Humidesulfovibrio mexicanus: one gene and its partner. The protein of the gene in region 1 interacts with the protein of each later gene in a pairwise test. Links are inferred from orthologs where the notes say so. Each region holds a gene or a part of one and is shown in the gene's direction. Other genes may lie near its edges.

Region 1 (4,893 bases):
AGAGGTGTTGCTGCTCAAGCGCGCGGCGCAGCCGGAAGACACCCGCGCCCTTTGGGAGTAGCCCCATGCTCGCCGCGCTGTGGTGGACGCTTTTTACCGTCTGCGGCATATGGGGACAGGCGCTGGTCCCAGGGGTGGACTTTTTCGCTCCGGGCATGGCCATAAGCCTGCGCTGGCAACGGCCCGCCGTCACCGTGATCCTGGCCATCGTCTGGATGGCCATTCAGGAGGGCGCGGGCGGGCTGGCCTTCGGCTATGGCATTCTATGGTATTTCACCCTGTTCTCCCTGCTCACCCTGGGCCGCTGGCTGCTCGACCCGGACAGCTTCCAGTTCCAGGCGCTCATCGGCCTGGCCTTGGGCGCGGCGCACTTCCTGCTCCTCTACCTCATGGCCGTGCTGGAGCTGCGCGCCTTCCCCCTGAACCGGGTGCTGCTTGAGTGTCTGCTGCAGACGGCGCTCTACCCGGCGCTGTGGTACACGGCGTCCAACCTGTTTCCGGAACGCCTGAAGCGCGATGAAGAACCTGCTTAGCGGCTCCAGCCAGAACATGCCCCGCCACGGGGCCACGCTGCTCCAGTTCCTGGTGCTGGGGCTGTTCTGCCTGTTCCTGGTGCGCCTCTGGTATCTGCAAATCCACCTTGGGCCCGTGTTCACGGAAAAAAGCCGCAACAACCAGCTGCGCATCGAATACCTCTTCGCCCCGCGCGGCTTTCTGCGCGACAGAAACGGCGAACTGCTCGCCGTCAACGAGCCCGCCTTCGCCCTGGGGCTGGTGCGCGAGGACTGCGACGACATTCCCGCAACCCTGGCCAAGGTGTCCGAGCTCACGGACATTCCGCTGGAGCGCCTGCAGGAAATCTACGCCCGCAACAAGCCCAAGGTGAAAAGCTTCGAGCCGCTGGTGCTGGTGCCGGACCTGAATTTCGAGACCATCGCCAAGATCGAGGGCATGAGCGTGCGCTGGCCGGGGCTCGAAATCCTCTCCCGCACGCGGCGCAAGTACAATTACGGACACCTGCTTTCCCACGTCCTGGGCTACGTTTCCGAGGCCAACGAGTCCGAGATGCAGGCGGACCCCACGCTTTCCCTGGGCGACTTCGTGGGCAAGCAGGGGCTGGAGAACCGGCTCGACTCCCGTCTGCGCGGGGCCAAGGGCAAGCGGCTCATCGAGGTCGATGTCACGGGCCGCAGGCTCTCTGAGGAGCAGCAAGGCGAGCCCAAGGCCGGCGAGGAGGTGTTCCTGTCCATCGACCTGGGCCTGCAGCAGTTGGGGCACAAGATGCTGGAGGGCAAGAGCGGCGCGGTCATCGTCATGGACCCCGACTCCGGCGAGGTGCACGCCCTTGTCTCCGAGCCCAGCTACGACAGCAACATGTTCACCAACGGGCTTTCCAGCGCCCAGTGGGCCCAACTGCGCGACGATCCCCTGCACCCGTTGCAAAACCGCGCCACCCAAAGCGTGTACCCGCCGGGATCGGTGTTCAAGCTGATCATCGCGGCCGCCGGACTGCACTACGGCGTTGTTGACCCCAAGGACACCGTGACCTGTACGGGCGAGGTGGCCCTGGGCAGCCACGTGTTCCGCTGCTGGAAACACTCCGGCCACGGCACCGTGGACATGCGCCGCGCCCTGGTGGAAAGCTGCGACGTGTATTTCTACCGCCTGGGCATGAAGCTCGGCGTGGACCGCATGAGCGCATTCGCCAAGGCCTGCGGCTTCGGCTCGCCCACCGGCATCGACCTGCCGCACGAAAAAGGCGGGCTCATCGCCAGCCGCGAGTGGAAGCTCAAGCGCTTCGGGGTGCGCTGGACCAAGGGCGAAGACTTGAACATGTCCATCGGCCAGGGCTACACCGTCACCTCGCCGCTGCAGGTGGCCCGGTACATCGCCGCGGTGCTCAACGGCGGCAAACTGCTCAAGCCCTCGCTCATAAAGGGCGAGCCCGCGACCGTCACCGGCCAAATCCCCCTTACCCCGCAGCAGGCCGAACTGGTGAAGCAGGCCATGGTGGCCACGGTTGAGGATCCGCGCGGCACCTGCCACAGGGTGCTCACTCCGGGCGTCGTGGTGGGCGCAAAGACCGGCAGCGCGCAGGTGGTGCGCCTGACGGAAGAGCTGCGGCGCATGGGCGACAGCGTGCCCTACAAGTACCGCGACCACGCCTGGATGGCCGGATTCGGCGAACAGGGCGGCAAGCGCTACGTGGTGGTGGCCATGGTGGAGCACGGAATGCACGGCGCCTCGGGCGCGGGACCGGTGGTCAAGGCCATGCTCAACGCCCTGTTCCTGGGCAAGCGCGAACTGCCGCCGCAGGACATCGCCGGCGCGGAAAGTCCGGCCGAAAGCCCGGCCGCCAGGCTGGAGGCCGTGGAGACCCAGTTCCCCGAGCCGCCGCAGCCCATGCCGCCAAGCTTTGGCGGTGACCGCCCGGCGCAGGAGCCCCTCCGGCCAGGGCCGAGCGAGCAGGAGGCCCCCCAGTGAGCCCCATCGACCGGCGGGTCTTCTACCATGTGAACTGGAAGCTGGCGGGCCTCATGGCCGCGCTGTTCGCCATCGGCGTGCTGAACCTGTATTCGGCGAGCGGAGTGCGGCTTGACGTGGGGGTTCAGGTGGAGAACTACTACCAGAAGCAGCTCATCTGGGGCGCCATGGGCCTGCTCGGCATGGCGGTGTTCATGGCCTTCGACTACCGCCGCCTGCACGCCGCGGCTTGGCCGCTGTATACGGTGACGCTGCTGCTGCTGCTGGCCGTGCCCATAGCGGGCAAGACCGTGCTTGGCGCGCGGCGCTGGCTCGATCTGGGCCTGTTCAACCTCCAGCCCAGCGAGCTGGCCAAGTTCGCGATGCTGCTGCTGGGCGCGCGGCTGCTTTCCGAAGACTCCGAGCGCTTGCATCTCAAGGAACTCGCCTCGGTCCTCGGACTGGGCCTGCTCCCCGCCCTGCTCATCATCAAGCAGCCGGACCTGGGCACGGGAATGCTGGTGCTGCTGCTGCTCGGCGGTCTGGTGCTGTACCGCGGCGTGCAGCCGTGGCTGTTCCGCACGCTCTGCGTGCTGGTTCCGTTGGTCATGCCGCTGTTCTGGTTCGTGCTCAAGGACTACCAGAAGCGCCGCATCCTCGCCTTCCTCGACCCCGCCACCGACCCGCTTGGCTCCGGGTACCACATCCTGCAGTCGGAAATCGCCGTGGGTTCGGGCAGAGTGTTCGGCAAGGGGTTTCTGGGCGGCACGCAAAGCCAGCTGCGCTTCCTGCCCGAAAAGCACACGGACTTCGCCGTGGCCGTGTTCGGGGAGGAGTGGGGATTCTTCGGCATGACCGTGCTGCTCTCGGTCTTTTGCGCTTTCCTCTACCAGCTCGCCGTGGTGGCCCGCGACGCCAAGGACCCGTACGGCAGCTACCTGGCCGCCGGGGTGTTCTTCTATTTCTTCTGGCAAATCCTCATCAACATGGGCATGGTCATGGGGCTCATGCCCGTGGTCGGCGTGCCCCTGCCCTTCATCAGCTACGGCGGCAGCGCCACCGTGGTGAACTTCTGCCTGCTCGGACTCGTGCTCAACGTGTCCATGCGGCGCTATCTCTTCAAACAAACCTGAGCCCTTTCCCGCGGCCAGGCCGCCACACCCGCCCGGAGCATGGCACAGATTTCACAAAGCAGGGCTGCGGTTCCGCAAATTCGGCGCCTTGCACAATACCCCTACAATTTCGGCATATTGCAAGGGCTCAAGAACCCGAAAAATAGAAAAAAGGCTTTGACAGGGCCAAGGCGGTAGTGTAAGTCCCCTCTGACTTTGGACCAAATTTCACAATCCCAATTCCAAAGCGCTGGGGGCCGTCTATGATAGATCTCGACAAAACGTTCGCGATTCAGCTGGTCAATTTTCTGGTCACGGTGGCGGGGCTGAACGTGTTCCTGATCCGTCCCATTCGGGAAAAGATCAAGGAGCGCAACACGCTCATGGCCGATCAGACGGCCAGCATCGAAAACTTCAACTCCAGCGCCGACGAAAAGCTGAAAAGCTACCAGCAGGCCCTGGACACCGCGCGTCAGCAGGGGCTTGAACTGCGCAAGCAGCTGCGCGCAGAAGGCGCGGGAGAGGAACAGCTGATCATGGCCGCGGCCGGCAAGGAAGTGGCTGCGACCATGAAGGCGAACCAGGACGAAATCGCCGCGCAGGTGGCTGGCGCCAAGAAGGCCCTTTCCGCCGACGTGGAGACATTCGCGCAGAAGGCCACAGCCAAGATCCTTGGCGCGGCCTAAGCCCACAGGCAGAAGGAGGGGGAACACCTTGAAAGTTGCACGGCACACAGTACTGACCTTGATCGGCGTTCTTGCGTTCACGGCGCTGGCCTACGCCAGCGGCGGGGAAGCGGGCGAGGATCACGGGCTGCCCTGGGCCAACTTCGGCTGGCGCATCCTGAACTTCGTCATCTTCATCTTCCTGCTCTACAAGTTCGCCGGGGCCAAGGCCGCGGCCTTCTTCGGCGGTCGCCGCACGCAGATCAGGAAGGATCTTGAGGATCTTGAGCTGCGCAAGGTCGAGGCCGAAAAGAAGCTCAAGGACGTGGAGACGGGCATCCGCAACCTGGAGCAGGAACGGGCCGCCATCCTGGCCGAGGCCAAGACCCAGGGCGACGCCATCAAGGCCGCCATCCTCGAAAAGGCCCACAAGGACGCCGAGGCCATGAAGGCCCAGGCCGTGACCAGCGCCGAGAACGAGGCGCGCGCGGCCTTTGACCGGGTGCGCGGCGAAATCGCCGACCAGGTCATCGAGCAGGCGACAAAGATCGTGCGCGAGAAGCTCACCGAGAAGGATCATGAGCGCCTCGTGGATGAATACTTAACAAAGGTGGTGCTCAATTGAGCGGGAACATCGTCGCGCGCAGGTACGC
Region 2 (7,647 bases), on another replicon or contig:
GGCACATCGCCGTGGGCCACAACGGCAATCTGGTGAACACCCTGGAGCTTCGGCACGAACTGGAGAACGAAGGGTCCATCTTCCAGACCACCATGGACACGGAAGTCTTCGTGCACCTGATCGCCAAGTACCTGAACGGCGGCACCATCGAAGAGGCCATCCAGAAGGCCTGCGCCAAGGTTCGGGGCGCTTACTCGCTGCTCATTCTCGCCAACAACAAGCTCATCGCCGTGCGCGACCCCCACGGCGTTCGCCCCCTGGTCATCGGGCGGCTGAACGACAACTACGTCTTCGCCTCCGAGACCTGCGCCTTCGACCTCATCGAGGCCGAATACATCCGCCAGGTGGAGCCCGGCGAGATGATCGTGGTTGAAGGCGGACGGCTTTCCAGCCTGCGCCTGCTGGAAAAGGCCCCCAAACGCCAGTGCATCTTCGAGCTCATTTATTTCGCGCGGCCCGACTCCATGGTCTTCGACGAAGGCGTGTACGAGCGCAGAAAGACCATGGGCGCGACCCTGGCCAAGGAAGCGCCCGTCGACGCGGACTTCGTCATGCCCTTCCCGGATTCCGGCAACTACGCGGCCGTTGGCTACTCCCAGGCCTCTGGCCTGCCTCTGGAGCTGGCCATGATCCGCAACCACTATGTGGGCCGCACCTTCATCCAGCCCAGCCAGGACATGCGCAACTTCAGCGTGCGCGTGAAGCTGAACCCCGTGCGCAGCATGATCGAGGGCAAGCGCATCCTCATCGTCGAGGATTCCATCGTGCGCGGCACCACCATCCGCACGCGCGTCAAGAAGCTGCGCGAACTGGGCGCGCGCGAGATCCACATGCGCGTGTCCTGCCCGGCCATCCGCTTCCCCTGCTTCTACGGCATCGACTTCTCCAGCAAGGGCGAGCTCATCGCGGCCACGACCCCCGTGCCGGACATCGCCCGCTTCATCGGCCTGGACAGCCTGCACTACCTGTCCGTCCCCGGCCTGCTCGACTCCGTGAACGAGAAGGACGCCCACTGCCTGGCCTGTTTCGACGGCAACTATCCCATCGCCACAGGCTGCCACCAGGGCAAGATGTGTCTGGAGAACGAGAGCAAGGTCACCGGCTAGGCCGGGGCCGCAGCAGACAAGGGAGGCCGGAGATGAATCCCCGCCACACGAACGGCGCCCCCCCGCCGGGGGGCTGGCTGGCATTGGCCCGCGAGGTGCTGGACATCGAGATCGAGGGCTTGGCTGCGGTGCGCGGCCAGTTGAACGGTGGCTTCGAGGAAGCGCTGGCGCTTCTGGCTGGTTGCTCGGGCCGTGTGGTGGTCACGGGCATAGGCAAAAGCGGGCTTGTGGGCCGCAAGATCGCGGCCACCCTGTCCAGCACGGGCACCCCGGCCTTCTTCCTCCACCCTGTGGAGGGCGCGCACGGCGACCTGGGCATGATCCGCCGGGGCGACGTGGTGCTGGCGCTCTCCAACAGCGGCGAAACCGACGAGCTGAACACGCTTCTGCCCGCCCTCAAGAGCCTGGGGGCGGCCATAGTGGGCATGACCGGCGGGGCCGCTTCGACCCTGGCCCGCGTCAGCGACGTGGTCGTCGAGGTGCGCGTGCCGCGCGAGGCCTGCCCCATGGGCCTGGCTCCAACCGCAAGCACCACCGCCGCGCTGGCCGTGGGCGACGCCCTGGCCGTGTGCCTCATGCGCATCAAGGACTTCGGCAGCAAGGACTTCAAGCGCGTGCACCCCGGCGGGGCGCTGGGGGCGCGGCTTTCGCAGCACATCGCCAGCCTCATGCACACGGAACAGCTCCCCATCGCCAGCCACACGGCCCCCCTTTCCGAGGCCTTGGCCGCGCTGAACGCGGGCGGATTCGGCCTTGCGGCCCTGACCGAGGAGGACGGCCGCCTTGTGGGCGTGCTCACCGATGGCGACGTGCGCCGGATGCTCTGCAAAAGCGGCTTCGACCCCGCCCGGCCCGTGGCCGAAGTGATGACGCAAAACCCGCGCAGCGTTTCAGCCGATGCCAGCGCCGCCCAGGTGCTGGACCTCATGGAGGCCAGACAGATAACCGTGCTGCCCGTGCTCGACGAGCGCGGCGGCCTGGCCGGACTGGTGCACCTGCACGATCTGCTGGGCAAGGGGCGCGTGCGCTTCGCCGCAGAGGAGCCATGACCGACACCCAAAACCATGTGTGCGCGCGCTGCGCCGCCGAAAGCGGCACCTGCTGCACGCTGGAGCCCGGGCTGGAGGAATACTGCTTCCCGCTCTCGGCCGAGGAGCGCGCCGCAATGGAAGAAGCCGGGGCCAGGGAGCGGCACTTCTGCCGCCAGGCGAACACCTCGGCCTTTGTGGACAACCTCTGCCGCCTGTTCGGGGCCGAGGCGGGGCGCATCCGGGCGCTGTTCCCGGCCAGCGGCTTCCATGACCGGCTGGCCGTGACCAAGGCCGGGGCCTGCGCCCTGCTGGGGCGCCAGGGCTGCCGCCTGCCACGTTCCGCCCGGCCCTACTACTGCCGCCTGTACCCCTTTTGGATCCGCGACGGACGGCAGCTGTATTTCCAATTTTCCCAGTGCATGGCCCAGAAGGAAGCCGCAGGAACGGCCGCGCTGCTTTCCAGCCTGGGCCTGTCCAACGCAGACATACTCGACCTCTATCAGCGGCTGCGCAGGGCCTGGGCCTTGCCGGAGAACGCGTAAATGCCAAAAAAGACCACGAAGAAGACCGCAACGCCGAGAAAAAGGACATCATCCATGAGGTGGAGCCGCAGCTTCAAGCGAAAACTGTTCCTGGCCATATTGGCGCTGCCCGTGGCAGCGGCCCTGTGCGCGGCTTTGGCCTTCTGGTACTATTCCCACGACCTGCCCGGCTTCCGCAACATCACGGACTACAAGCCGCCTCTGGTGACCACGGTGCTCTCCCGCGAAGGTCGCGTGCTCGGCTACTTCTACAAGGAAAAGCGTTTCCTGGTGCGCCTGCAGGACATGCCCGAACACCTGCCCCTGGCCTTTCTGGCGGCGGAGGACTCCAGCTTCTACAAGCATGACGGCATCGACCCCTGGGCCATCTTCCGCGCCTCGCTCATGAACCTCAAGGCCGGCGGCATCCGCCAGGGGGGAAGCACCATCACCCAGCAGGTGGTCAAGCGCCTGCTGCTTTCCCCGGAAAAAAGCTTCGAACGCAAGATCAAGGAAGCCATCCTGGCGTATCGCCTGGAAAACTACCTCACCAAGGACGAAATCCTCACCATCTACCTGAACCAGATCTACCTTGGCTCCAAAGCCTACGGGGTGGAGGCCGCCAGCCGGGAATACTTCGGCAAGCACGTGAAGGACCTGACCCTGGCCGAGGCGGCCGTGCTGGCCGGGTTGCCCCAGGCCCCCAGCCGCTACAACCCGTACTCCGACCCCGAGGCGGCCAAGGTCCGGCAGAAGTACGTGCTTGACCAGATGCTCTCCCAGGGCTGGATCACCCGTGAACAGCACACCGACGCCCTGGCGCAGAAGCTGGCCTACAAGAGCATGGAGGACAACTCCTGGAAGCTCGGGGCCTACTACCTGGAAGAAGTCCGCCGCTTCCTCATCGAAAAGTACGGTGAGGAGGAAGTGTACACCGGCGGCCTCACGGTGGAGACCGCCTGCGTCATTGCGCACCAGCAGGCCGCGGACAACGCCATGCGCCGAGGCCTGGGCGACGTGGCCAAGCGCAAGGGCTGGGAAGGCCCGGCTGGCAGGCTCAAGCCGCAAGAGGTGCAGGGCTTCCTGGACGAGGGGCGCACGGACGAAAGCATCAAGCCCGGAACCTGGGTGCGCGCGGTGGTGACCGAGAGCGCCAAGGACAAGGCAGTGGTGCGCTTCGGCCAGAACACGGGCGAAATTCCCGCCAGCACCACCATGTGGTGCCGTAACGGCGTCAAGGGGCTCAAGGGCGAAGCCGCGCCGATTCCAGGCGATCCGTCGCGCATCGTCCACAAGGGCGACGTGGTCTGGGCCACCGTGCGCGAGGCCAAGGGCGGACGACACTACGTGCTGAATCTGGAGCGGGCTCCTGGCCCCGAGGGCGCGCTGGTGTCCATGCTGCCCGAAACCGGCGAAGTGGTGGCCCTGGTGGGCGGCTTCAGCTTCGAGAAAAGCCAGTTCAACCGCGCCACACAGGCCAAGCGCCAGCCCGGCTCGTCCTTCAAGCCCATCGTGTACTCCGCGGCGCTGGACAACGGCCTCACCCCGGCCAGCGTCATCATGGACGCGCCCATCGTCTTCGCCAACGCGGAAGCAGGCACCGTCTGGCGTCCGGAAAACTACGAGAACATCTTCTACGGCCCCACGCTGCTCTCCACCGCGCTGGCCAAGTCGCGCAACCTGGTCACCATCCGGGTGGCGCAAAAAATCGGCGTGCGCACGGTCATCGAGCGCGCCCGCGCCCTGGGCATAGAATCCGAATTGCCCGAAAACCTGTCCATCGCGCTCGGCTCCTCGGCCCTCACCCTGACGAACCTCTGCCAGGCCTACACGGCCTTCGCCCGCGACGGCTCCTACGTGAAGCCGCGGCTGGTGCTCTCCGTCACGAGCGCCTGGGGTGAAACCCTGTACAAGAGCGAGCCCGAATATGTGGAGGCGGTGAGCCCGCAAAACGCCTTCCTCATGGCCTCCATGCTCAAGGAGGTCATCAACGTGGGCACCGGCGGCGCGGCCAAGGTGCTGGGCCGACCGCTGGCAGGAAAGACCGGCACCACCAACAACGAGCAGGACGCCTGGTTCATCGGCTTCACCCCGCATCTTTTGACCGGGGTGTACGTGGGCTACGACCAGCTCCAAAGCATGGGCCGCGAGGGGTCCGGCGGCCGCACGGCCCTGCCCATCTGGCTTGAGTACCGCCGCGCCGTGGAGGACCGCTACCCGCCCGACGACTTCCTGCCGCCTGAAGGCATCGTGTGGGCGCGGGTGGAAAACAGCCAAGCCATCGGCTCCAAGGGCCAGCCTGCGCCGGAGAGCTACTTCCTGCCCTTTGTGGAGGGAACCCAGCCCGAGCAGACCGATGTCGGCGCCGCCGAAACCGGAGACTCCACAGCCAGCGATGCGGACCTTATGAAGCTTGGCTTCTAATATTGATTGGGGAGCATCACCATGGACATACGGTGTATTCTAGACTTCTTAACACAATACGCTGTCGCACTAACAGCGCTCACTGGCATTCTGGGTATTCTTAGTACGGTTGTTATCGGATTATTGTCAGGCAGGTTTGCTCTCAAATCCGTTTACAAAGCAGCGGAGCTTAACGCAAGGGCGGCAAGGCTAAAGGAAATCCAACAGGTCAAGGATACGCGTGAAGCTCTTAACATGGAGCTCACTAATCTTTTAGAAATCTACAACGGTGGTGAGGGGCTAAAAATTCTTAACTCCTCTTTCAATTCGCCGCACCACCCGCAAAGGGGTTACATCCCTGAATTTGGCCCACCGCTTATGCTTTACACTCTCGGACCAGCGATTGGGAAGCTCGACAAATCTGACTGTGGTTTCTTTCTCTTGGCCTACCGGACGGCGATGCAACTCCAAAGCATGTTCAAGAGGTACCAAGAACTATTGGAAGAACAAGAGCGCCCTCGCACCTACCTTAAAGAATGTCGCAATTTCGAGAGCGTTATCAAAACGCAGATTCATCAAAGTGCCCAAGACATCCGAGGAACGGACGAGAATATGCGACAGCTCATCCGATACGCACAGGAATTGCTCTCACGCCCACTCGATGAAGAGGGAAAACCAATTGGCTCTGTTGAAGAAACATTGGCTAATTTGAAAAAGACAAAAACTTCTTAGCCCACCTCAAAGCAGTTACACTTCGTCACTCTTCTACATACAAAGAACATACTGAAACTGCTTCATTATTCTGAAATATTTTTCCCAAATTCGCTGGGGTAAAGGAAAGCAATATGCCTAGGTACCCCCTCTACCAGGTGGACGCCTTCGCCGAAGGCCCGTTCACGGGAAACCCGGCAGCAGTGGTGCCGCTTGCGGCCTGGCTGCCGGACGAGACCCTGCTCGCCATCGCCGAGGAGAACAACCTCTCCGAGACGGCTTTTTTCGTGCCCCTGCCGCCGGAAAGCGGGGCCGACTACCACCTGCGCTGGTTCACCCCCACCTTCGAGATCGACCTGTGCGGCCACGCCACGTTGGCCTCGGCCTGGGTGGCGTTCAACGAACTCGGCTTCACTGGCCCGTGCGTGCGGTTCCGCTCGCAAAGCGGACCGCTCGCGGTCACCAACGAAAACGGCGTCCTGACCCTCGACTTCCCCTCCTGGCCGCCCAGCCCAACGCCCGTCACGGAAGAGATGGTCCGCGCCTTCGGGGCCACCCCGCTTGAGGCCCACGCAGGGCGCGACCTGCTCTGCGTCTTTGCGGACGAGGACGTGGTGCGCGGGCTCACCCCGGACCACGCGGCCTTCCACAAGCTGCCCTACGTGTGCAACATCGCCAGCGCGCCGGGCAAAACAGGCGGAGCATACGACTTCGTGTCCCGCGTGTTCTGCCCGGAGGTGGGCGTGCCCGAGGACCCGGTGACCGGCTCGGCGCACAGCCTGCTCACCCCCTTCTGGGCCGCCAGGCTGGGCAAGACGCGCCTGCGCGCGTGGCAGGCGTCCAAACGCGGGGGACGGCTGGAGTGCGAATTGGCTGGCGACAGGGTGCGCATTGCGGGTCGCGCGGCCCTCTACCTGCGTGGCGAAATCGTGGCGCTGGGGCGGTAAGGCTCGATGGACAGCTTTTTCGTCGCCGTGTGCTGCCTGACCCTGGGCGTTGTGCTGCGCCGCCTGGGCCGCCTGCCCCAGGGGGCGGACCGCTGCGTCGCCGGGGTGGTCATCCAGCTTTCAGCCCCGGCGGTGTGCTTCAGCGCCGCCCGCACCATGCCCATTTCCGCCGAAATGCTGCTCCCGGCCAGCATGGCCTGGGTGGTCTTCGCCGGTGCTGGGGTCTTCTTCGGACTCCTGCGGCGTCCTCTGGGCCTCTCGCGGGAGACCTTCGGCTGTCTCATGCTCACCGCGGGCATCAGCAACGCCATTTTCATCGGCCTGCCTATGATCGAAGCGTGCTACGGCCACGAACTCACCTATGTCGCCTTCCTGTGCGACAGCCCCGGCACCTCGCTGGTGCTGGCCCTTCCAGGCGTGCTGCTCGCCGCGCACCTTTCGCCCCTGGGGCGCAAAAACATGGGCAAGGGCGAACGTGTGCGCCAGGCCCTCATGCGGGTGGCGGCCTTTCCGCCCTTTCAGGCCCTGCTGCTGGGGCTGGCGCTGCGCGGCGTGGCGTTGCCGGACTGGCTGCTTGCCGGTGTTCGGCACATCGGCATGACGCTGGTGCCGCTGTCCCTGCTGGCCGTGGGCCTCGGCCTCTGCATCAAGCCCCCGCGCGGGACAGCCGCGCCCCTGGCCCTGGCCCTGGTCTACAAGCTCCTGCTCGCCCCGCTTCTCATGCTGGGAGTGGCCGTATTCGGCTTCGCCAACACCGGTCTGGTGGCGCAGGTCACCATATTCGAAGCCGCCATGCCGCCCATGGTCCTGGGGGGCATATTGGCCACCGAGAACGGCCTGGACCCGGAGTTGGCGGCGATTGTCGTCAGCCTGGGCACGGCCCTGTCCTTCGTCACCCTGCCCCTGTGGCGGCTGGCCCTTTCTGCCT

Evidence for each region.
Region 2: the proteins of mrdA (region 1) and CHB73_RS02080 interact in binary tests that used the Escherichia coli proteins (3 or more experiments, as listed by UniProt). The link is inferred for Humidesulfovibrio mexicanus from one-to-one orthologs.

Annotation. Positions count from the first base shown.
Region 1 is NZ_FZOC01000008.1:78,449-83,341, reverse strand. Bases 1-3,000 are described here. They hold mrdA (penicillin-binding protein 2), read left to right. Parts: upstream 1-516; coding sequence 517-2,484; downstream 2,485-3,000. Other genes in these bases: rodA (rod shape-determining protein RodA), read left to right, coding at 2,481-3,000; CHB73_RS14610 (hypothetical protein), read left to right, coding at 66-533; mreC (rod shape-determining protein MreC), read left to right, coding at 1-61. Also shown: more of rodA, read left to right, coding at 3,001-3,596; CHB73_RS14595 (ATP synthase F0 subunit B), read left to right, coding at 3,839-4,261; atpF (F0F1 ATP synthase subunit B), read left to right, coding at 4,320-4,865; atpH (ATP synthase F1 subunit delta), read left to right, coding at 4,862-4,893. UniProt on the Escherichia coli protein: Catalyzes cross-linking of the peptidoglycan cell wall. Responsible for the determination of the rod shape of the cell. Is probably required for lateral peptidoglycan synthesis and maintenance of the correct diameter during lateral and centripetal growth.
Region 2 is NZ_FZOC01000001.1:444,141-451,787, forward strand. What follows is about bases 2,396-5,407. They hold CHB73_RS02080 (penicillin-binding protein 1A), read left to right. Parts: upstream 2,396-2,733; coding sequence 2,734-5,082; downstream 5,083-5,407. Other genes in these bases: CHB73_RS02075 (hypothetical protein), read left to right, coding at 2,396-2,679; CHB73_RS16365 (hypothetical protein), read left to right, coding at 5,104-5,407. Outside these bases: purF (amidophosphoribosyltransferase), read left to right, coding at 1-1,106; CHB73_RS02070 (KpsF/GutQ family sugar-phosphate isomerase), read left to right, coding at 1,139-2,155; more of CHB73_RS02075, read left to right, coding at 2,152-2,395; more of CHB73_RS16365, read left to right, coding at 5,408-5,793; CHB73_RS02085 (PhzF family phenazine biosynthesis protein), read left to right, coding at 5,907-6,719; CHB73_RS02090 (AEC family transporter), read left to right, coding at 6,726-7,647. UniProt on the Escherichia coli protein: Cell wall formation. Synthesis of cross-linked peptidoglycan from the lipid intermediates.